2 linked regions of the Granulimonas faecalis genome follow. Each later gene encodes a partner of the first gene's protein in a complex. Links are inferred from orthologs where the notes say so. Each region holds a gene or a part of one and is shown on either strand. Other genes may lie near its edges.

The links.
Region 2: the proteins of dnaG (region 1) and dnaB are in contact, whole or in part, in a crystal structure (PDB 2R6A), measured with the Geobacillus stearothermophilus proteins. The link is inferred for Granulimonas faecalis from one-to-one orthologs. Residues at the interface, in WP_049624496.1 of Geobacillus stearothermophilus: Lys456, Leu457, Leu458, Pro459, Ala460, Asn463, Ala464, Leu467, Leu535, Leu536, Ile537, Ala538, Gln544, Glu545, Asp548, Tyr549, His552; in WP_033016901.1 of Geobacillus stearothermophilus: Ser13, Glu15, Ala16, Gln18, Glu91, Leu92, Asp94, Ala95, Val96, Pro97, Thr98, Ala99, Ala100, Asn101, Tyr104, Tyr105, Ile108.

The regions. Positions count from the first base shown.
Region 1 is NZ_BQKC01000001.1:1,098,363-1,103,676, reverse strand. What follows is about bases 2,390-5,314. They hold dnaG (DNA primase), read left to right. Parts: upstream 2,390-2,869; coding sequence 2,870-4,759; downstream 4,760-5,314. Other genes in these bases: rpoD (RNA polymerase sigma factor RpoD), read left to right, coding at 4,831-5,314; ribF (bifunctional riboflavin kinase/FMN adenylyltransferase), read left to right, coding at 2,390-2,846. Outside these bases: OR600_RS05040 (DHH family phosphoesterase), read left to right, coding at 1-908; tRNA pseudouridine(55) synthase TruB, read left to right, coding at 926-1,834; more of ribF, read left to right, coding at 1,821-2,389. UniProt on the Escherichia coli protein: RNA polymerase that catalyzes the synthesis of short RNA molecules used as primers for DNA polymerase during DNA replication.
Region 2 is NZ_BQKC01000001.1:17,087-33,705, forward strand. What follows is about bases 13,107-15,960. They hold dnaB (replicative DNA helicase), read left to right. Parts: upstream 13,107-13,770; coding sequence 13,771-15,150; downstream 15,151-15,960. Other genes in these bases: rplI (50S ribosomal protein L9), read left to right, coding at 13,107-13,325; OR600_RS00150 (LuxR C-terminal-related transcriptional regulator), read left to right, coding at 15,271-15,960. Outside these bases: OR600_RS00080 (hypothetical protein), read left to right, coding at 1-153; translational GTPase TypA, read left to right, coding at 167-2,005; OR600_RS00090 (DEAD/DEAH box helicase), read right to left, coding at 2,118-6,914; OR600_RS00095 (hypothetical protein), read left to right, coding at 7,122-7,337; OR600_RS00110 (trimeric intracellular cation channel family protein), read left to right, coding at 7,837-8,862; OR600_RS00115 (DUF4013 domain-containing protein), read left to right, coding at 8,923-10,200; rpsF (30S ribosomal protein S6), read left to right, coding at 10,485-10,781; OR600_RS00125 (single-stranded DNA-binding protein), read left to right, coding at 10,833-11,393; rpsR (30S ribosomal protein S18), read left to right, coding at 11,439-11,702; OR600_RS00135 (YybS family protein), read left to right, coding at 11,721-12,740; more of rplI, read left to right, coding at 12,789-13,106; more of OR600_RS00150, read left to right, coding at 15,961-16,619. UniProt on the Escherichia coli protein: The main replicative DNA helicase, it participates in initiation and elongation during chromosome replication. Travels ahead of the DNA replisome, separating dsDNA into templates for DNA synthesis.

The sequences.
Region 1 (5,314 bases):
TCGCCATGGCCGAGGTCGTCCGCGCCCGCTGGGGCGAGGGTCGGGAGGTCACCTGCCTGCTGGCCGACGACGGCCCCGTGCCCTCGACCTACCGGTTCCTGCCGGGCTCCGACACGTTCGTGGCCGCCTCGGCCTACAGGGGCGACCCCGACCTCTTCATCGCCCTCGACCTCCCCACGCCCTCCCGGCTCAACCACGCCCGGGCGGTCATGGAGCGATCGCGGGCCGTCGCCGTCATCGACCACCACCCGGCCGACGAGCCCTTCGGCACGCCGCACCTCACACGGACGGAGGCCGCGGCGACCGGTGTCCTCGTGACGGAGTTCGCGCTCTTCGCGGGCGTGGAGCTCACGCCCGCCATGGCCAACGACCTCTTCTGCGCCGTGCAGACCGACACCGGCCGGTTCCAGTACCAGAACGCCGACCCCGAGGCGTTCAAGGTGGCGTCGCTCCTCGTGGACGCCGGCGCCGACCCGTCGTGGGTCTCCCTCAATGTCTACCAGAGCTTCAGGCTCCCGTACCTCCACCTCGAGTCCATCGTCATGGGCCGCATCGTCACCCTCGACTGCGGTCGCATCGCCTACAGCTACGCCACCCGGGCCGACCTCGCCCACACCGGGGCCGAGGACGACGAGTGCGACGGCCTCATCGACAGCGTGCGCTCCATCCGGGGCGCCGAGGCCGCGCTCTTCCTCAAGGAGTCGCCGACCCCGGGCGTCGTGCGCGGCAACCTGCGGGCCAAGGGCGACGTGGACGTCTCCGCCGTGGCGAGGGCCATGGGCGGCGGCGGGCACCGTGCGGCCGCCGGCTTCTCCGCCGACGGCACCATCGACGACGTGTTCGCCCAGGTGTTCCCGCTCCTCAGGGAGGTCGTCTCGGGCTGCCCGCCCTGCGGGGGCGCCCGGTGAGGCGCCGGGAGAGCGCGGTGGACTGCCTGTTCGCCGTGGACAAGCCCCGGGGCATGACGAGCCACGACGTCGTGGACGCCTGCCGCCGCGCCCTCCACGAGCGCAGGGTGGGCCACGGCGGGACCCTGGACCCCGACGCCTCGGGCGTCCTCGTCCTGGGCGTCGGGCAGGCCACGCGCCTCCTCGGCATCCTTACGCTTGCGACCAAGGCCTACAAGTCCACGTTCCGGTTCGGCTGCGAGACCACGACCGACGACGCCGAGGGGGCGCCGGTCCGCGTGGCCAAGGCGCCGGCACGCCTCGCCGACCCCGTGGTGGCCGCCGCGGTCGTGGCCTCCATGCCCGGCGACGCCATGCAGGTGCCGCCGGCCTTCTCCGCCGTGTCCAAGGACGGCCGGCGCTCCTACGCCGCGGCGCGGGCGGGGGAGGCCGTGGAGCTCGACCCCAGGCCCGTCTCCATCCTCCGGGCCGAGCTGCTCGGCACCTCCCTCTACGACGGCGTGGTCTCCTGGGACGTCTCCCTCGAGGTCTCCAAGGGCTGCTACATCCGCTCCATAGCGCGCGACCTCGGCCGCGACGTAGGCTGCTGGGCCCACGTCTGCTCCCTGCGCCGCACGGCGTCCGGCCCCGTGGGCCTCGCCGACTGCCTCACCCTCGAGGAGCTCGCTGCCGGCGGCGTCGACGCCGTCCGTGCGCGGGCGCTCGACCCCGCGGCGGTCCTCGGCCTCCCGGTGCGCGAGCTCTCCGACCGGGAGCTCGCCGACGCGGCGTGCGGGAGGCGGCTGGCCGCCGCCACCGACGCCGAAGAGGTCGCCCTCGTGCACGGCGGACGTCTCCACGGCGTGTGGGAGCGCCGGGGCCGCTCCCTCGCCTCCAAGATGAACCTCGTCAAGGGCGTAGAGGGGGTGCGCGGTGGGCTCCGCTGACGCCGGCGAGCTCGCCCGCTCCCTCGCGTGGGGCGTCGTCGTGCCCCGGGGCGTCCCCGTCGACGGCGGCGTGCTCCACGGGTGCCCCGGCTCCCCGTGCGTCGCGGCCATCGGAGCCTTCGACGGCATGCACGCCGGCCACCGCCAGCTCCTGGACCGCGCCCGGCGGGACGCCGCCTCCCGAGGGCTGCCGCTCGTGGCCGTCACGTTCGACCCGGACCCCTCCGGCATCCTCGGGCCGGAGCCCCAGCCTGCGCTCCTCTCCCGCGACGACCGCCTCCGTATGCTCTGGTCCACCGGCGTCGACGGAATCCTCGTCCTCGACTTCACGGCCGCCGTGGCCTCGCTCGACTACCGTCGTTTCATGGACGGGCTCGCCGCGACCCTCGGCCTCGCCTCGGTGCACGTCGGCGAGGGCTTCAGGCTCGGGGCCGGCGGCGAGGGCACCGTCGCCCGCCTCGCGGCGTGGGGCGCGGGGGCCGGCGTCGACGTCTTCGGCCACCGGCTCCTGGCCCTCGACGGCTCGCCGGTGAGCGCCACCCGCATCCGGCGGGACGTGGCCGCGGGCGACGTGCAGGAGGCCCGCAGGCTCCTCACGCGGTATCATTTCTCCCACGGGACGGTCGTCCACGGCCGGGGCGAGGGCACGTCCTTCGGCTTCCCCACGGCCAACGTGGTGTGCCCCGCGGGGTCGGTGGCTCCGGCCTCGGGCGTCTTCGGCGGCTACGTCGTCGTCGACGGCCTCGCGTGGCCTGCCGCCGTCAACGCCGGGCTGCCGCCCACCTTCGCCGACGGCGGGGAGGGCGCCTCCGGCCCCTTACTCGAGTGCGCGCTCGTGGGCTTCTCCGGCGACCTCTACGGCGCCGCCGTAGAGGTCATGCTCACCGAGGAGCTCAGGGCGTCGCGGAGGTTCGGGGACGTCGGGGACCTCAGGTCCGTCGTCCTCGGCAACATCGAGCAGGTGCGCCGCCGCCTCGGGGAGGCGCCGGTTAGGTTGGAGGGCCCCCGCTGACGGGACCCCCGGGAAGGAGGGGCATGATCGGCGACGACGAGCGCGAGCGCGTGCGCGAGGCCACCGATTTCGTGTCCCTGGTGGGGGAGACCGTCCAGCTGCGCGAGCGCTCGTCGGGGGACTTCTGGGGCTGCTGCCCCTTCCACCACGAGAAGTCGCCGTCGTTTCACGTCAAGGCGGACACCGGCTTCTGGTACTGCTTCGGTTGCGGCGAGGGCGGTGACGTCTTCAACTACGTCCAGAAGCGCGAGGGACTCGACTTCCCTGACTCCATCCGGTACCTGGCCGACCGTGCGGGCATCGAGCTCCACGAGACGGGCCAGGCCCGGAGGGGTCCGGCCCGGAACCGGCTGCACCTCTGCCTCCAGGCGGCCGAGGACTTCTACGCCAACCAGCTCCTGCGCGTCCGCGGCAAGGCCCAGGACGCCGCCCGCGCCTACTGCGCCGGCCGCGGCATGGGCTCGGCCGTGTGCCGGCGGTGGGGCCTCGGCTACGCCCCCGGCCACGGCGAGCTCGTGCGCCATCTCGGCTCGCTCGGGTTCACCTCCCAGGAGATGCTGGCCGCCGACCTCGCCGTCCAGCGGTCGGGGCGCCTGGCCGACCGCTTCTACGACCGCGTGATGTTCCCCATCCACGACGAGGCCGGCCGCGCCATCGGCATGGGCGGCCGCATCATGGGCGACGCCAAGCCCAAGTACATCAACTCCAAGGACTCGCCCGTGTGGCACAAGTCCAAGCACCTCTTCGCCTTCGACCGCGCCAAGGAGTCGGCGGTGGCCACGGGGGAGCTCGTCGTCGTCGAGGGCTACACCGACACCATCGCGCTCCACGAGGCAGGCTTCACCAACGTGGCCGCCGTCCTGGGCACCGCCCTCACGCTCGACCACATCAAGCTCATCAACCGCCTCAAGTCCAAGCGCGTCGTAGTCATGCTCGACGGCGACGCCGCCGGCCAGCGGGCGGCGGACAAGACCGTGCGGTTCGTGGACAAGACCGAGGCCGACCTCCTCTGCGTCACGCTGCCCGACGACGCCGACCCCGCGGAGTACGTGGCCGCCCACGGCGCCGACGCCCTGCGCGACCGCCTGGCCGAGGCCCGGCCGCTCATCGACGTCGTGCTCGAGCGCCACCTCGACGGCGCCGGGTCCATGGGCCCCGGGCGGCGCGTGCGCGCCATGGAGGACGTGGCCTCCATCCTCGCCCCGCTCAAGGACTCCATCCTCATCGACGGCTACGCCCGGCGCGTGGCCGACGCCCTGGGGACGAGCCCCGAGGAGGCCCTGCGCCGCATCCGGGCCGCCGAGGTCCCCCAGGACGACGACGGCGCCCGCGGCCGGAGGCAGGCGCAGGCCCCGGCCGCGCCCCCCGACGCGTACGACCGCTACCGGGACGTCTACGAGCCCGAGCCGGAACCCGGGGCGGGGGAGGGACCCTGGTCGAGCTGGGGGGAGCCTGTGCGCGATCCCGCCTCGGACCTCGAGGCCCGGGCGGAGCGCGAGCTCCTCGGCGCCATGGTCGCCCATCCCGGCGCGTTCGGCGAGCAGGCCGCCCGCATCGCCTCGACCACGTGGTCCGACCCCCGCCACGAGGCCGTGGCGTGGGCCGTCCTCGGGCTGCCGCCCGGGAGCACGCCCGCCGACGCCGCCCGGGCGGCCACCGAGGCCGTCCCCGAGGCGCCGGCGCTGCTCTCCGGCGCCTCCATCGACGTCGTGTCGAGCGCCCCCGCGGAGTCCAAGGCCGCCTTCCTCGTGGACAACGTGGAGCTCTTCTCGCTGAGGAGGAGGTCCCGCGCCCTCCAGGCGCGCCTCGCCTCGCCGGGCCCCGACGACGACGTGCGCTCCCTCATGCAGGAGGTCGTGGACCTCGGGGCCCGCGAGGCCGCCCTCAAGGAGTCCCTCGCCGGCAGTCACTAGCTTGTAGTTCCCGTGGTCACTCAGGCGTTCGGGTAGACTATTGCACAGTATGCCCATGCGAAGGGAGACCATTGGCAGCCAAGAAATCCCAGAAAAGCCCCGTTCTCTCCGACGAGCTCGAGTCGGTCCGTGCAGGCCTGGTGAAGGCCTCCAAGAAATCGGGCGGCAGCGTCTCCGAGGACGACATCCAGGTGGCCCTGAGCGACATCGACGTCGACGATGCCGAGCTCAACGACCTCTACACGGCGCTCCGCTCCGGCGGCGTCGAGATCGTCTCCGAGGCCGAGACCGTGCCCGACGGCGTTGTGGTGGAGGAAGACCTCGACGACGAGGACATCGACTCCGACATCGACAAGGTCCACGACGACGAGGATGACGACTCGCCCGTCGACGACGACGCCAAGCCCGTGGCCGTGAAGGAGCCCAAGGCCCCGGCCAAGCGCAAGCGCCGCACCAAGAAGCGCCGCACCGACTCCTCGGCCATCATGCTCACCGGCGACCCGGTGCGCATGTACCTCAAGGAGATCGGCAAGGTCGACCTCCTCTCCGCCGCCG
Region 2 (16,619 bases), 1.1 Mb from region 1 along the record:
TCGGGCTTCTCCGACGCGCTCGTCACGGAGTTTGGGGACAAGGGCAACGACGTCGACTACTCGGCCTTCCTCCTGCTCGACGGGGTGGGTTCGGGCAGCGCCCTCCGCTGGAGCGACCCGGCCCCGGCGGGGGAGACAGAACCGCTGTTATAAGAAAGAGAGCTCCATGCTGCAAGAGAACCTGAGAAACGTCGCCATCATCGCCCACGTCGACCATGGCAAGACCACTCTCGTCGACAAGCTGCTGCGGGCCACCGACGCCTTCAGGGCAAACCAGCAGGTGGAGGACCGTGTCCTCGACTCCAACGACCAGGAGCGCGAGCGCGGCATCACCATCCTGGCCAAGAACATCTCCATCGAGTACAAGGGCGTCAAGATCAACGTCATCGACACCCCGGGCCACGCCGACTTCGGCGGCGAGGTGGAGCGCGTGCTCCGTATGGCCGACTCCGCCCTGCTCCTCGTGGACGCCTTCGAGGGCCCCATGCCCCAGACGCGCTTCGTGCTGCGCCACGCCATCGACGCCGGCCTCGCCATCATGATCGTGGTCAACAAGATCGACCGCCCGGGCGCCCGCCCTGAGGCCGTGGTCAACGACTCCCTCGACCTCATGATGGACCTCGGCGCCACCGACGGGCAGCTCGAGTTCGCCATGGAGCACGTGGTCTACGCGAGCGCCGTCAACGGCTTCGCCCGCCTCTCCCCGGACGACGGCAACGACGACATGTACCCCCTGTTGGACATGGTCGTGGACTGCCTGCCCGCCCCCGACTGCGACCCCGACGGCCCTCTGGCCATGCAGTGCGTCACCATCGACCACTCCAGCTACGTGGGGCGCATCGGCATCGGCCGCGTCTACTCCGGCACCATCCACGCCGGCGAGCAGATCCTCGTGGTCAAGAACGACGGCAGCCGCGCCATGGCCCAGGCCAAGCAGCTCTTCACCTTCGACTACCTCGGCCGCACCGAGTGCGACGAGATCCGCGCCGGCGACATCGGCGCCGTGGTGGGCATCGACCGCACCGACATCGGCGACGTCTACACCGACCCCGAGAACCCCGTGGAGCTGGAGCCCATCGAGATCGACCCGCCCACCCTCTCCGTGGTCTTCGAGGCCTCCACGAGCCCCCTCGTGGGCCGCGACGGCGACATCGTGGGCGCCCGCCAGCTCAAGGAGCGCCTCATGCGCGAGGCCGAGAACAACGTGACCATGCGCATCGAGGAGCTGGGCGACAAGACCGGCGTGGAGGTGGCCGGCCGCGGCATCCTGCACCTCTCCGTCCTCATGGAGGCCATGCGCCGCGAGGGCTTCGAGTTCCAGGTGGGCCGCCCCCGTGTGCTCTTCAAGGAGGACGAGCACGGCCACCGGCTGGAGCCCGTGGAGCTCGCCGTGGTGGAGTGCCCCAACGAGTTCTCCGGCAAGGTCATCGAGGCCTTCGGCGAGTCCGGCGGCACCATGTCGAGCATGCAGGCCGGCGAGACCCACACGCACCTGGAGTTCAAGATCCCCACGCGCGGCATCATGGGCCTCAAGAACCGCATCCTCAACGCCACCCACGGCGAGGGCGTCTTCTATCACACGTTCTCCGAGTACGGCCCCTACGCCGGCGAGCTGGGCGTCCGCAACAACGGCGCCATGATCTCCATGAGCACCGAGAAGTCCGTGGGCTACGCCCTGGGTACCCTGCAGGAGCGCGGCACCATGTTCGTGGGCCCCGGCGAGGAGTGCTACGAGGGCATGCTCGTCGGCGAGCGCTCCAAGCCCGGCGACATGGTGGTCAACATCGCCCGCACCAAGAGCCTGGGCAACCAGCGCAGCTCCACCGCCGACATCGCCGTGCAGCTCACGCCGCCCAAGACCTTCACCCTCGAGGAGGCCCTCGAGTACATCATGGACGACGAGCTCGTCGAGGTGACGCCCAAGAACATCCGCATGCGCAAGCGCATCCTCAACGCCATCGAGCGCAAGAAGGACAACGTGCGCAGGGGCAAGGTTTCCAAGTAGCCGTTCGCCCCCGTCGGCCGCGAGCGCCCGGGTCTGGGATCCCAGACCCGGGCGTTTTGCGTTTCACGTAGAACGTCGGCCAGGCCCGGGCCCGGGCGCCGCGGGGCGCCCGTCAGTACGGCTTCGGGTAGAACCGCATGCCGTCGGGGGTGGGGACGAACCCAAGCCCCGCGAGCACCGGTGCCAGGGGGCCCTCGCGGACGGCCCTGCCGTTCACGGACCGCACCTCGATCCGCTCCAGGGCCCAGGACCGGCCCTGGGCCCGCGCCCGGTCCTCCATGGCGTCGAGCACGGCGGCCACGGCGCCGCCCCAGGCGTCCTCGCAGCCAAAGAGCGCCACGGTCTTGAGGCGGGGCGCCGCCCAAAGCACGGGCATCCCACCGAGGAAGACCGTCCAGGAGTCCGCGGAGCGCTTGGGGAGCTCGGTGCCGTCGGGCCAGGGGAGGACCGCTCCCAGGGGCTGCCCCGGGTCGGCCGAGCAGAGCACGCGCAGGTCGCGGGCGGCCGCGGGACCCTCGCCGTCCCCTGCGCAGTCGCGTGCCTCGCGGAGCGCCTCCACGGTGTCGACGGCGGCGAACTGCAGGGGGCCGAGCCCCTCCACGAAGGCGCCGCGCAGCAGCGACCCGGCCTCCTCCATGGCCTTGAGCACGGGGTAGACCTGGGAGAGGCCGCCGGGGACCCCCGCCGCCTCGGCCGTGGCGGGGCAGGCCACGCCGTAGCGGTCGAGCAACGACTCCGCGAGGGCGCAGGCCCGCTCGGTGTCGGAGGCGTCGCTCGGGCAGGCGAGGGACCAGCGCCCCGATGTCGCCGCGGCGGGGGACACGGCCGGGACCTCGGAGAGGGCCCGGGCCGCGCGCCGGGCGGCGTGCCCCCGGTAGCGGCTGTGCGACCGGCGTCTCGGGGCCGGGACCTGGCCGCGCGCCTTGGACCGCGCGGCGTCGAACGAGTCGACGAGGCAGACGCCGTCCCAGAGCAGGGCCTCGAGCGTCTCCGCCACGGCCGCCGCACCTCCCGCGGCCTCGCCGCAGCGCGCGTCCACCACGGCGAAGGGCGCGGCGCCCTCCCGGGCCAGCATGTCCCACACCCGCGCCCTGGGACCCTCGCCCCCGTCATCCGCCGCCTCCGGGCGCGCCGGTGCGGTACCGGCGCCGGGGGCCGGCAGCGGGGCGAAGGGGGAGTCGGTGGGCCAGAACGCCGCCAGCCGGCGCTGCCCGCCGTCCTTGGACGCAGGCGCCAGCCTGCCCTGCCACACCACGTCGCCCGAGGCCAGGAGCTCGTCGAGCATGGCGGGCCGGTAGCCGGGCACGCGGTCCGGGAAGACGGTGCCCTCCCACACCTCCGGCGGCAGGAAGACGCCCTCAAAGAGCGCGACGGCGTCGGCGAGCAGGTCCACGGGGTCGCCGGCCTCTCCGCCCGCGTGGGGCACCTGCTGGCGCCCGAGGAGCGAGGCCGTGTAGGTGGCGCCGTCCACGGGGGCCGCCGCGCCCACGGCCCGCTCCCGGGCCCGGGCGCGCATGCGCCGGAAGACCGAGGCCTCCACGGCGGTGCGGGGGCCACCGTCGTCATCGTGGCCAAAGGGCGCCTCCAGCAATGTGCCGTCGCGGGTGAGCCGCGCCATGGACTCCGCAGCCACGGCCGGCCCGCACCCCAGGGAGCGGGCGACCTCGCCCGCCGAGAAGGGGCCGTGGCAGGCGGCGAAGCGCGCCATGAGGCCGTCCAGCGGGTGCCTCTCGACGACGGAGGCCTCGGCACCGGAAAAACCCGCGAACACCTCCCGCTCCGCCGCGGCCCAGGCGGGCACGGCCACCCCGAGGGCGTCGGCCAGCACGGCGGCGTCGGGCGCGGCTACCCAGCGCACCTCGCCGGCCACCACGGCGCGGAACACGCGCCGGCGGTCGGCGAGGGCCGTGAGCCACCTCACGGCGCGGGACGGCTCGTCGCAGCGTTCGGCCACCTCGCCGTCCGACAGCGGGCCCAGGCGGCGCAGCATGCGCTCGACGTCGTCCTCGGAGGCGGCCTGGGTGCCGGGTGCGAGCCACTGGAGCTCGGCCTCCACCTCGGCGGCCACCTCGGACGGCACGAGGGAGGCCAGGTCGTCGCCGCCGACGAGCTCGGCCAGGAGCGACGGGTCCACGGAGAGCAGGTCGGCGGCCTTCTCGGCGTGGGGGCGGTCGTCGTCGTAGAGGTGTTCCATGACGTAGCCAAAGAGCAGGTTGGCGGCAAAGGGCGACGGCGTGGCCGTATGGGCCACGGTCACGGACGTGCGCCGGCTGCGCAGGCGCCGCTGCACCTCCTCCAGGGCCGGCAGGTCGTAGACGTCGCGCAGGCACTCGCGCATGGCCTCCAGGAGGATGGGGAAGCCCTCGGTGCGCCGGGCCGCCTCGAGGAGCTGGCCCCCTTGCACACGCTGGAGCCAGAGGGGCGCCCGCTTGCCAAAGCCCGCGGGGCGCATGAGGAGGGCGCGGGCGGCGCACTCGCGGAACCGTGCGGAGAAGAGCGCGGTGTCGGCCACGCAGGAGCGCACGGTCTGGGCGAGGACGTCGCCGTCGAACATGAAGAGCTCCGGCCCCGGTAGCTCGTCTGCGGGCTGCATGCGCAGGACGATGCCGTCGTCCGCGGCCATGACCTCCGGGTCGAACCCGTAGCGCCGCCGCACGCGGTCGGCCACGGCCAGGGCCCAAGGAGCGTGCACGGACCGGCCGAAGGGCGAGTGGAGGATGAGGCGGAGGTCGCCCCCGTCGTCGTCCACGTACTCCATGACCAGGTGCGACGCCCCCGGCACGGCCCCGGTGGAGGCTCGCTGCTGCGACAGGAGGGCGCAGAGGTTGTCGGTGGCCTCGTCCGTGAGGCCCGCCGCGGCCAGGCGCACGGCGAGCGCCCCGTCGGGGCGGTTCCGGTGGGTGCCGGCCGCTGCGGCGTCGAGGAACTCGCCCTTGGCCAGGCCGTCCTCGAAGGGCCGGCCCGCGCCCTCGCCGTGCCAGAAGGGCAGGCGCGACGCCCGGGCCCCGGTGCGCTCCACGAGCACGCGGTCGTCGTGGATGCGCTTGATGCGCCAGGTGCTCGTGCCCAGGGTGATGACGTCTCCCACACGGCTCTCGTGGACCATCTCCTCGTCGAGCTCGCCCACGCGCCGCCGCTCCCTGCCTGTGCGCTCACCCTCCACGAACACCGGGTAGAGGCCGCGGTCGGGGATGGTGCCTGCGCCCGACACGGCCAGGTTGCGGCTGTTGGGCAGCGCCGTGAGCTCGCCGGTCTCGCGGTCCCAGGCCAGGCGCGGCGAGAAGGCCCCGAGCCCCTCGGCGCCAAAGTCCCCGGCCAGCATGGCGAGCACCGCGTCGAACGCCGCCCGGGGCAGGTCGCGGTAGTTCTCGGCCATGGTCACGCGGGAGAACCACTCGTCGGCCTTCCAGGGGCGCTCGGCCACGGCGGCCACGGTCTGCTGGGCCAGGACGTCGAGGGGGTTCTCCACCAAGCGCGTCTCCTCGATGGCCCCGGCCCCCATGGCCTCGGCCGCCACGGCGCAGTCCACGAGCTCCAGGCGGGTGCGCGGGAACATGACGGCCCGGGACCGGCCGCCCACGGAGTGATTGGCGCGGCCCACGCGCTGCAGGCCGCCGGCCACCGAGAGGGGCGGCGCCACCTGCACCACGAGGTCCACGGAGCCCATGTCTATGCCCAGCTCGAGGCTGGACGTGGCCACCACGCAGCGGAGCCCGCCCGACTTGAGCCGAGCCTCCACCTCGGCGCGGCGCTCCTTGGACACCGAGCCGTGGTGGGCCTCGGCCACGGGGGCGAAGTCCTCGGGCAGCGGCTGCGTGTGGGTCTCGGTCGAGCCCATGGCCGAGTGGAACGCCCTCTCGGGACCCGAGGGGGCGGCGGGGGCCAGGCCGTGGCGCTGGGCGTGGAGCTCGTTCAGCCGGGCGCACAGGCGCTCGCAGAGGCCGCGGCTGTTGACGAAGACGATGGTGGAGGAGTGCGCCTCCACCAGGTCGAGGATTCTCGCCTCCAGGTGCGGCCACACCGAGCGCGAGCCGACGCGGCTCTCTCGGGGCAAAGGCTTGGAGGCCTTGATGTTGCTGTTCTTCCCGGCAGCCATGGCCGCCGCCATGGTGCGGTCGGTCTTCCAGGCATCGGCCGGCGGCACCGCGGAGCCCCGCTCGGCCGCCCGGGTGGAGAGGGCGGCCACCCGGACCATGTCGGGCACGGGCACGCGCACGGAGAGGTCCATGTCGGGCGCGGCGCCGGCGCCCACCACCCGTACGGGGCGGCTGCCGCCCAGGAAGCGCGCCACGCGACCGGGCGGCCGCACCGTGGCCGAGAGGCCCACGCGCTGGGCGGGGCGCTCCAGCAGGCAGTCGAGCCGCTCCAGGGAGAGGGCCAGGTGGGCGCCGCGCTTGGAGTCGGCGAGGGAGTGGACCTCGTCCACGATCACGGTCTCCACGCGTTCCAGCACCCGGGCCGCCTTGGAGGTGAGCATGAGGTAGAGCGACTCCGGCGTGGTGATGAGGATCTGGGGCGGCCTGCTCGCGATGCGCCGGCGCTCGGCCGGGGTGGTGTCGCCGGTGCGCATGGCCGTGGTGGGGGCGGCGATGTCGAGGCCCGCCGCCGCGGCCTCGTCGGCGATGGCGGAGAGGGGCCGGCGCAGGTTCCTCTCCACATCGGCCGCCAGCGCCTTCATGGGTGAGACGTAGAGGATCCGCACGCCGGGCTCCGCGGGTGAGGGAGGGTCGGCCACCAGGCGGTCTATGGCGGCGAGGAACGCCGCCAGCGTCTTGCCGGAGCCTGTGGGGGCGATGGCCAGCACGTTCTCGCCGTCCTGGATGGCGTCCCAGGCCTCGGCCTGCACCGGTGTGGGGGTCTCGAACTCGGCGAGGAACCACGAGCGCACGGCCGCGGTGAAGCGGCCCATGGGGGCGGGCGATCCTTCGGGTGTGCGGTGGGCCATGGTGGTGAATCATTTCTCGAAAAGTACGACAGATACCGTTCAAGGGAGTTTATCGACCGTTTATAGAATTAGGGGACCATCATATCTTTCGATGCAATTGTGCTGCCATTTTAATGACGTGGTTCTAATAAACGAAAGGAGAGATATGGAAGTCCGTAGATCGATGTAAACATGTTTGTCCGGTCATTCATCAAGAACCCCGCCACGTACCTGACGCTCCTCTGGGCGGTGTGCTTCTGGCTCCGGTGGGAGTGGGTCATCCCATACCAGGGGATGTACTACTCGTTCCCACCCGGCGGCCTCCTGGTGACATGGGGCGAGATGTGGCTCCCCTGGGCCGTGGTCGCCGTTCTCTGGGTGCGTGACGCCCTCGCCCACCGCGGGTGACGGCCCTGTCCGGGGTCCCGGCCCATGGGCGGCCCCGGTCGGGGGTCTCCGGCCATGCCAAAGAGGCCTTTGGCATGGCCTCCCGCTGGCGGCGCCGCGGGGCGACGGCAAACGGGCCCGACAGACGTGACAGGCAGCCGAAAAAGGAGAAGGCCCGGGGTGCCCCGGGCCTTCCGGCTTTCAATGGCGGAGGAGGAGGGATTCGAACCCTCGTACGTGCGGAGCACGTAAACGGTTTTCGAGACCGCCGCAATCAACCACTCTGCCACCCCTCCGTATATAGGGTGCGCGGCGCCCCGTGGGACGCCGCGTTAGGAATCTGGCGGAGAGTCCGGGATTTGAACCCGGGAGACGGGGTTACCGCCTACACGATTTCCAATCGTGCTCCTTCAGCCGCTCGGACAACTCTCCAGATGCGATTGCAACGGCTAGAATAACACAACGCGCTCATGTGCCACAGCAAAATCGTGAGTCCACACCTCGAGCCGGGGAGCCGTCCATGGAGTCGTTCTTCACGTCGTTGAACCCCCAGTTCTCGGTGCTCGCCATGCCCCAGTGGATCGACATGGCCGCCGTGGTGGTGGGCGCGGCCTTCGGCGGGCTCACCGCCACCGAGCGCAAGCTCGACCTCTTCGGCGCCGCAGGCCTCGGCATGCTCTGCGGCCTCGGCGGCGGCCTCATCCGCGACATGATCATGCAGCGCGGCACCGTCTTCATGCTCGACTCCCCCTGGGCCATCCCCGTGGCCGCCGTGGCCGGTATGGTGGCCTTCTTCTTCTCTGGCCTCTTCCGCCGCATCGACCGCATCACCGCCGTCGTGGACATCCTCTCGGTGGGCATCTACACCGCCACGGGCACCGACAAGGCTGTGGTGGCCGGCCTCACCTTTGTGGCCTGCCTGCTCATGGGCGTGCTCACGGGCGTGGGCGGCGGCATGCTCCGCGACATCTTCCTGGGCGACGTCCCGCAGATCTTCCGCCCGGGCAACCTCTACGCCTGCTGCGCCCTGCTCTCGGGTGCCGCGTACTACGGCCTGGTCTACATGGGGCTCGTCAAGGGCGTGGCTGTGGTGGCCTGCGTGGCCGTGTGCTGCCTCCTGCGCTGGGCGAGCCTCCGCTACAACATCCAGACGCCCTCCCAGGTGGACCTCACGCCGCGGGTCATCGACTACACCCGGCGCCTCAAGGCGCGGCAGCCCGGCGACGTGAGCTACCACATCCCCTACCGCGCCAGCCGCTACGGCCACGGCGTGCGGGGGTCCCAGGAGCCCACACGGCCGCTCACCGTGGCCGAGCAGGCCCGCCACAAGCGGGTGGAGGAGCAGGAGCGCGCCCAGCTGAAAGACGAGCTCAAGGCAGAGATCAAGGAGGAGCTCGCCGCCGAGGAGCGCCTGGCCGACGCCGGTCAGGCCACCGGATCGGCCGAGGCCATCTTCGGCACGCCGGAGACCATGGACCGCCTGGAGCACCGTCGCGGCGAGGGGGACGGCCCCTCCGATGGCGGGACCGACGGGAAGGGCGCCTGAGGACGGCCCGGTTTGGGGTACCCTCGTTTCAACCGCGCAGCTCTCGATGAAGGGGTCTCCATGGCTGACACCGCGTTCGGCAACGGCCACTACCTGTCCCGCGCCTGGGCGATGCTCACCCAGGACAAGGGCTGGTGGAAGCCCGTCCTCGTCCTCGCCCTCTGCATGTTCGTGCCCATCGCGGGCCCCATCGCCATGATGGGCTACATCTTCGCCTGGGCCCGTCTCACGGCCTGGGGCGTGGACGCCGCCCCCAAGCAGACCCGGGTGGACGTGGGCGGCTGCTTCAAGGCAGGCTGGACGGCCTTCGTGGTCTACCTCGGCTGGGGCGCGCTGCTGGCCGCCGTCGTGTATGTGCTCAAGGCCGCGTTCTCGCCCATGGGTTCCGGAGTCTCCTCCTTCATGAACCTCGTCCTCTTCGTGGGCCAGTGGGTCTGCGGCGTGTTCATCATGGTGGCGGCCCTGCGCGCCGTCATCTACGGCAGGATCGGGCCGGGCTACGGCTTTTCCAAGGTGTGGACCATGGTGAGCCACGACTTCTCGGGCCTCGTCCGGGTCCTGGGCATCGATCTCCTCGGCACCGTCGTCGAGGTGGTCATCGGCATTGCCGTGGGACTCTGTCTCTTTGCCGCCGCGTTCCCCGCGATCGCCCAGGTCGCGGCCTTGGCCACCTGGGGTGACGGCGACGCCTACGCCCTGTACTGGCTCCTCCAGACCGTCGGCCCGCTCCTCTCGGCGTGGCTGCCCCTCGTCGTGCTGGCCACCTACGTGACCGTCGCCGTCGAGATCGTGTTCGCCATGCTCGCGGTCACCGCCGCCGCCATCTGGATGCGACAGTTCGATGTCCCGGCTTGGGGCGACCCCTCCGACCCGGTGCCTGTGGTCGGCGGCCCGGCGACGCCCGTTTCTCCTGTGAATCCGGTCCCGGGCGGTGCCCTGCCTCCCGATAGTGGGTACCAAGCCCCCAACGACCGACCCAAGGAGGCCCTACCCATGGACTACAAGGCAAACGAGAACGTCACCGCGCCCACCAACGAGGATGTCTGGGACGCCGCGGACGCCATCGCCGACAAGAGCGGCAGGCTCGACCCCGACGACCAGGCCGTCGACCACATGGAGTACGAGGACGACCCCACGGTGCGCCCCGCCACTTCCCCCGACAGCGGCGTGACCCCGCCCACCCCCGCCGACACCTACGGCGTGGCCGCCACGGCGTCGGCCAACTCCCCCGAGTACAACTACGCCGACTCCTCCGTGGCCGCCGCCGAGGAGGTCGCCCAGGACGGCGGCTCCGTGGTCACCCCGCTCATCAAGCACGACGACGAGGACGCCGAGTAGGCCGGTCCTCAGCGAGGACCTTCTCGAGAGGGGCTGCCTCCCACGCGGGGACGGCCCCTCTCCCATGCCGGGACCTTGACCGCGGCGGTCGGGGCCCGGTCGAAAGCCGGTCGGGAACCGGTCGGAGGCGACCGCTACGCTGGCCCCAGGGACGCCGCGGCGAGACACTGGTGTGTGTTTGCCGAGGAAAGGCCCGGCGTGTGCTACTATCTTTCGCCGAACCTTTCCTGCCCCGGGCGCAGACCTTCACGACCCGGGGCCATCAGCCCAGAGGAGGTGAAACCATGAAGGCCTATGAGATCCTGTTCATCGTCGACCCCACCATCAACGACGAGACGCGTGCCGGCGCCATGAAGCGCATCGACACCGCCATCACCGAGAACGGCGGCGTGATCGACAACGTCGACAACTGGGGCAAGCGCAAGCTCGCCTACGAGATCGACAAGCTGACCGAGGGCGACTACACCCTCATCAACTTCCAGGCAGACCCCGACCAGATCGCCGAGCTCGACCGTGTGTGCCGCATCACCGATGCCATCAAGCGTCACATGATCGTGCGTCGTCCCGACCACGAGGAGTAAGCCTTGAAGGAGGCAGGCGGAGCCTGCCGGATGAGAGGGGCGTGAACGTCCATGAGCATCAATCGAGTCATCATCACCGGCAACCTCACCCGTGATGCCGAGCTTCGTGCCGCGCAGAGCGGGACGAGCATCCTGCACATCGGCGTGGCCGTCAACGATCGGTGGCGCAACCCCCAGACCGACCAGTGGGAGGACCGCCCCAACTACATCGATTGCGTCATGTTCGGCAACCGCGCCCAGTCCATCTCCCGTTTCCTCACCAAGGGGACCAAGGTCGCCGTCGAGGGCCGACTCCGCTGGAGCCAGTGGGTCGACCGCGACACGCAGAAGAACCGCTCCAAGATAGAGGTCGTCGTGGACGACATCGAGTTCATGGGGCAGCGCGGCGACGGCCAGGGCAACCCCGGTGGCTACGGGCAGGGGGGTTACCCCCAGGGAGGCCAGGGGTCCTATCAGGCCCAGGCTCAGCAGGCCCCGCAGGTCCGCGAGCCCTACGCCCCCCAGCAGGCGGCGCAGCCCAACTGGGCGGCCGCCACGCCGGAGACCCCGGCCCCGGCAACGCAGGCCCAGCCCCCTATGGGCGAGACCTACGAGGCCGACATCCCGTTCTAACTTCCCGGCGGCCCCGCGGCCGCCGCAATGAAAGGTACCTAAGACATGGCCACTGAGTATCAGCGTCAGCCGCGTCGCAAGTATTGCCAGTTCTGCAAGGAGGATGTCGAGTTCATCGACTACAAGGACACCCAGCTCCTTCGCAAGTACATGACCGACCGCGGCAAGATCAAGCCCCGTCGCGTCACCGGCGCCTGCACGCAGCACCAGCACGACATCGCCAACGCCATCAAGCGCGCCCGCATCATGGCGCTCCTGCCCTACACGGTTCCCGTGGTCTCCAACCGCGGCGGCCGTCGTCGCGACTAGCACCCGGAGACCTCGGCAGTGGGTCCCGGCGGCAGGGACGGGCGCGACGAGGCGCCCGAGAAGGAGACATCGATCGTCAGGTACGGGGGCAACCGTCAGGGTGACTCCCGCAGCCTGGTGACCGCGCTGCTCTGGGCCGGGCTCGGCTCGGTGGCGGTCACGGGCCTCTCCGTCATCGGGGTGGCCATGGTCGCGTACGGCGTCTCCTTCGCCCAGGTCAACGGCCTCTCGCGGCCGCGCAAGGCCCTCGTGGCCCTCGCGTGCGCCGTCGGGTTGGTCCTCGGCCTCCTGTGGGTCCAGGGTGCGGCCGCCGTCCTGGTGAAGGGTGTCGTCGACTGCGCGCTCGCGTGGGTCGTCGGCTCCCTGGCCGCCGGCCGCCGGGCCACCGTTACCACGGACTACGCGGTGGCAGCCGTGGCCTGTGCGGCCTATATCGCCATCGACTTCGGGTTCGCGGCCCTCGCGGGCCTCGACGGCGCGGCGGTCCTCACCCAGGCGATCTCGTCCGCGGTGGACGAGGCCGCCTCGACCTACGGCCTCGACGTCGCCGCCCAGCTCAGGTCATTCTCGTGGCTCCTCGGCCTCCTCTGGCCGTTCGGCTACTTCGTCCTGGCGGGCATGAACGTCCTGGCCGGCCACTACGGCGGTTTCCTGGCCCGCGGTCCGTCTGCGGGCAAGGTGTCGTGGCGGCCCGTGGCCTTCGACTCGCCCCTGTGGTCGGTCGTGGTCCTCATCGCGGGCGTCGCCCTGTTCGCCTTCGGCGGCGTCTTCGGGGCCGGCGCGCAGGTGGCCCGGGCCATCGGCCTCACCTGCGTGCTCGCCGTGAGGTTCGTCTTCCTCATGGACGGCTACGCGGTGCTCACCTGGTGGTTCAACCGCCACGGCGTGGGCTGCCTCCTCCGCACCCTGGTGCTGGTGGTGGCGATCGACCTCGAGGTCACGTTCTTCGTCGTGAGCCTCCTGGGCCTCGTGGACTTCTGGGCCGACTTCCGCCACATGCGGGCAGGGGACGGCCGTTCCGGGGCACAGGGGGAGTAGGAAAAGGAAGTGCCGGCCCTGGCGCCGGCGTCAGAAAAGGAGAGTCCCATGAAAGTCATCCTTCTGGGTGAGCTTCGGGGCAAGGGCGGAGAGGGCGACATCATCGACGTCGCCCAGGGATATGCCGAGAACTACCTGTTCCCCAACGGCATCGCCCAGCCCGCCACCCCGGGCAACATCAAGCAGCTCGAGCAGCGTCGCAACAACATCGCCATCCGTGAGGCCAAGCGCATCGCCGATGCCGAGGCCCTTCGCGATCAGCTCGACGGCAAGGTCGTCGTCATCGATGTGAAGATCGGCGACGAGGGCCAGCTCTTCGGCTCGGTCACCAATGCCATGGTGGGCGACGCCCTCAAGGAGCAGTACGGCATCGAGATCGACCGCAAGCGCATCGAGATCAACAAACCCATCAAGACCGCCGGCCTTCACGAGGTCGTCGTGGGCATCTACCGCACCATCTTCGCCACCATCGGCGTCCAGGTGGGTGCCCCCGAGGACCTGCCCGAGGGCGACGAGGACGTTCCCGCCGACGAGGAGATTGTCGCCGAGGACGCCTCCGAGGCCACGGAGTCCGAGGAGGCCTAAGGGGTTCCCGGGTACGGCGAGTAGCCCGCTTTCAACAACGGCTTTTCGTCCACCCGTGGCATTCCACCGGCTTTTACCTGCGCGATCATAAGAGGGGGCTGTCCGTCAAGGTCGACGGACGGCCCCCTCTTTCCTGTGGTTTACCAAAACAGTGCTATCTACCTGCAACTTTGTGCTGAGCAATGAAAGAACCGCTGGTAGGGCCCATGGTTCTGTGTGAATACGAACAGAGGTTCTACCAATGTTGACAACTGTCATGGGGGCGCCCGCAAAGTTTGTTGAAAACGTTTAAAACCGGCGAAGGTCCAGCACGGGGGCCTCTCCTTGGAAACATCGGGGTGATGATAAGGCGGAACGCCCGATTTCCCATAATCAGTCTAACCTCTTACCGGTCCCGATGGGCTAGGATACCGGTGCCGCACCCGTTGTGAGCCGAGAGGAGCCCATGGCCATCGCCACCGTGCCGGCGCCCACGTTCGGCGCCGCGCCCCCCGCCATGCCCCAGGACGTCGAGGCCGAGAAGTCCGTGCTCTCGGCCATGATGCTGTCCCAGGACGTCCTGCAGGAGTGCCTCGTCGAGCTCGAGGACAACGACTTCTACCTGCCGCGCAACCAGGTGGTCTACCAGACCCTGCGCGACATGTTCGACAACTCGCTGCCCATCGACCCCCTGAGCGTGGCCGACCGTCTCCAGAGCGCCAAGAAGCTCGAGAGCGTAGGCGGGCCCGCCTACCTGGCGGAGCTTGCGGCCAACACCTTCTCGCTCTCCTCCTGGCGCCACCACGCCGAGATACTCCGGCGCGACGCCACCCTGCGCCAGATCATCACGGCCTCGGCCCAGATCACGAGCCTGGCCTTCGACGCCCCGGAGGACACCAAGGAGGTCGTGGACTCCGCCGAGCGCATGATCCTCTCCGTGACCGACCGCGACGTGCGCTCCAACTACATCTCCATGCAGGACGCCATGCAGGCCCTCTACGCCGAGCTCCAGGCCCAGGCCGAGAGCGGTGAGGAGATCGCCGGCGTGCGCACGGGCTTTCAGCGCCTGGACGACATGCTCCTTGGCATGCGCGAGGGCCAGATGGTGGTCGTGGGCGCCCGTCCCGGTGTGGGCAAGACGTCGTTCGCCCTCAACCTGGCCGTGCAGGCGGCCGAGGCCGGCGCCACCGTGGCGTTCTTCTCCCTGGAGATGAGCTCGACAGAGATCGCGCAGCGCCTGCTGTCCGCGTACTCGCAGGTGCCGCTCCAGAAGATCCGCTCCGCCAGGATCGCCGGCGAGGATTGGACCAACCTCATGGACGCCTCCGCGCGCCTCTCCCAGCTGGACATCCTCATCGACGACACCCCCGGCACCACGGTCACCGAGGTGAGGGCCAAGGCCCGCCGCATGCTCCGCAACAAGGAGAAAGCTGTAATCATCCTCGACTACCTGCAGCTCGTGAGCCCGCCGCCCTCCAAGCGCTCGGACTCCCGCGCCACGGAGGTCTCCGAGATGAGCCGTGGCATCAAGATCATGGCCAAGGACCTCCGCGTGCCTGTGGTAGCCCTGTCGCAGCTCAACCGTACGTCCGAGAACCGCACCGGCAAGCGCCCGCAGCTCTCCGACCTGCGCGAGTCCGGCTCCATCGAGCAGGACGCCGACATCGTCATCCTGCTCGACCGCTCCTCCACCCCCGAGGAGGCCGAGCGGGCCGACCGTCCCGACGAGGGCATCACCGAGTTCATCGTGGCCAAGAACCGCTCGGGTCCCGTGGGCACCATCGAGATGGTCTTCCTCAAGGAGTCCACGCGCTTCATGCAGCTGGACCGCAACCACGACGCCTAGCACCGCCGCTCCGTCCCTCCACCCGGACACTTTTGTCCCAATGGTCGGGCACTTCTGTCCCACCGCAATGTTATCATTATAGAAATATGTTTAGTGATGCATTCGACGGGGAGGGGCGCCGTGGGCGCTGACGGCCGTGCTTTGAGATGGGTGGTGTTGGCGGCCTTGGCGCTGCTGTGCCCATCCGCCCCTCTCGCGGCCGCTTGGTCCGGGGTGCTTTGGTTCGTCCTGTCCAGGTCGGAAGGGGGCTTCGGGGACGGTGTCGCCGACGGCCTTATCTGGGCGGTGGCCCTGGCCTTGTTGATGGTTTCCGCCCGATGGGTTCCGCCGGAAGATTGGGTGATCGTCGACGCTGTTCTATGGCCTCCGGTGCCGTGCGCCCTCGTGCAGTGTCTGCTTGCCGTGCTCTTTTACCTCCGTGGTCTCGACGTCCAAAGCTTCGTCCTTCCCAGCATCGCCGGCATCGTCTCCGGATTGGTTCTCGCGGCCGACATCCCGTCGGCCGTCGTGTACCTCTCGAGCATCGGTTCGATCGCGGTTTTCTCCTATGCCCTCGCAGAGGGGCGCACCGGGGCGCCCGCTGTCACGAGGGCCGAGGAGAGGGGGATCGTATCAAGTGTTCCAAAGGGGCGTTTGAGTCCGCGTGAGGAGCAGGTTGCCGACCTTGTGGCTGTCGGGGAGACTCCGGCGGCAGTGGCGGGGGCCCTCGGTATTCGCGAAGGGACCGTTCGTGTGGTCCTCAGCCATGTATACGAAAAGCTCGAGCTGGATGGAATCGGGTCGCTGAGGAGACTGTACGGTCCGGCCGTTGGGGGTGGAGAAGGGTCTTCTGCCGGCACCTACCGCAGGGGACGAAGCCTGTGCCTTGGCATAGCCGGCGGCTGCTGCCTTGCGGCTGGCGCTACCGCTGATATGGGCTTCTCTCTTGAGATGCCGCTGCTTGCCGCATCGGTCGTTCTTTTGGTCGGGTTTGTCCCGCGGCGCGGTATCATCCTGCCGGCTGTCCTCGAGGACCCCTATGGCCTGGCGGTTTTGCTCGTGGGGTCGTTGGTGGGCTGGGTTACAACCACATCCTTTGCCTGGGCCTGTGCGGTTGCGGGTCTTGCCGCCCAGCTGCCGCTTGACCTGACCCCGGCGCTGGCGGCCCGCCTTCTCGCGTTTGCGCTTCCTGTGGCAGTGGCCTTTCTGCCGGCGGTTGTGGGGTGCTTCTCGCCGGCGCCAATGGAGGTGGGTCAGGAGGAGCGCCTGGATCACTATCTGAGGTATCGAGGGTGCAGCGCGTTGGAGGCGGCGGTCCTCCTGGCCATCGTCGCCGGAAAGACGGGGCCGCAGATCGCCGAGTCCATCCACTATTCCCTCGGCACGGTGAACAGGCTGCAGCGGCGTGGGTACGCGCGGATGGGCGTGCACTCGGTTACCGAGCTCCGAAAACTCGTTGCGGACGCCCTGGCGTCGGACGCACACCTACC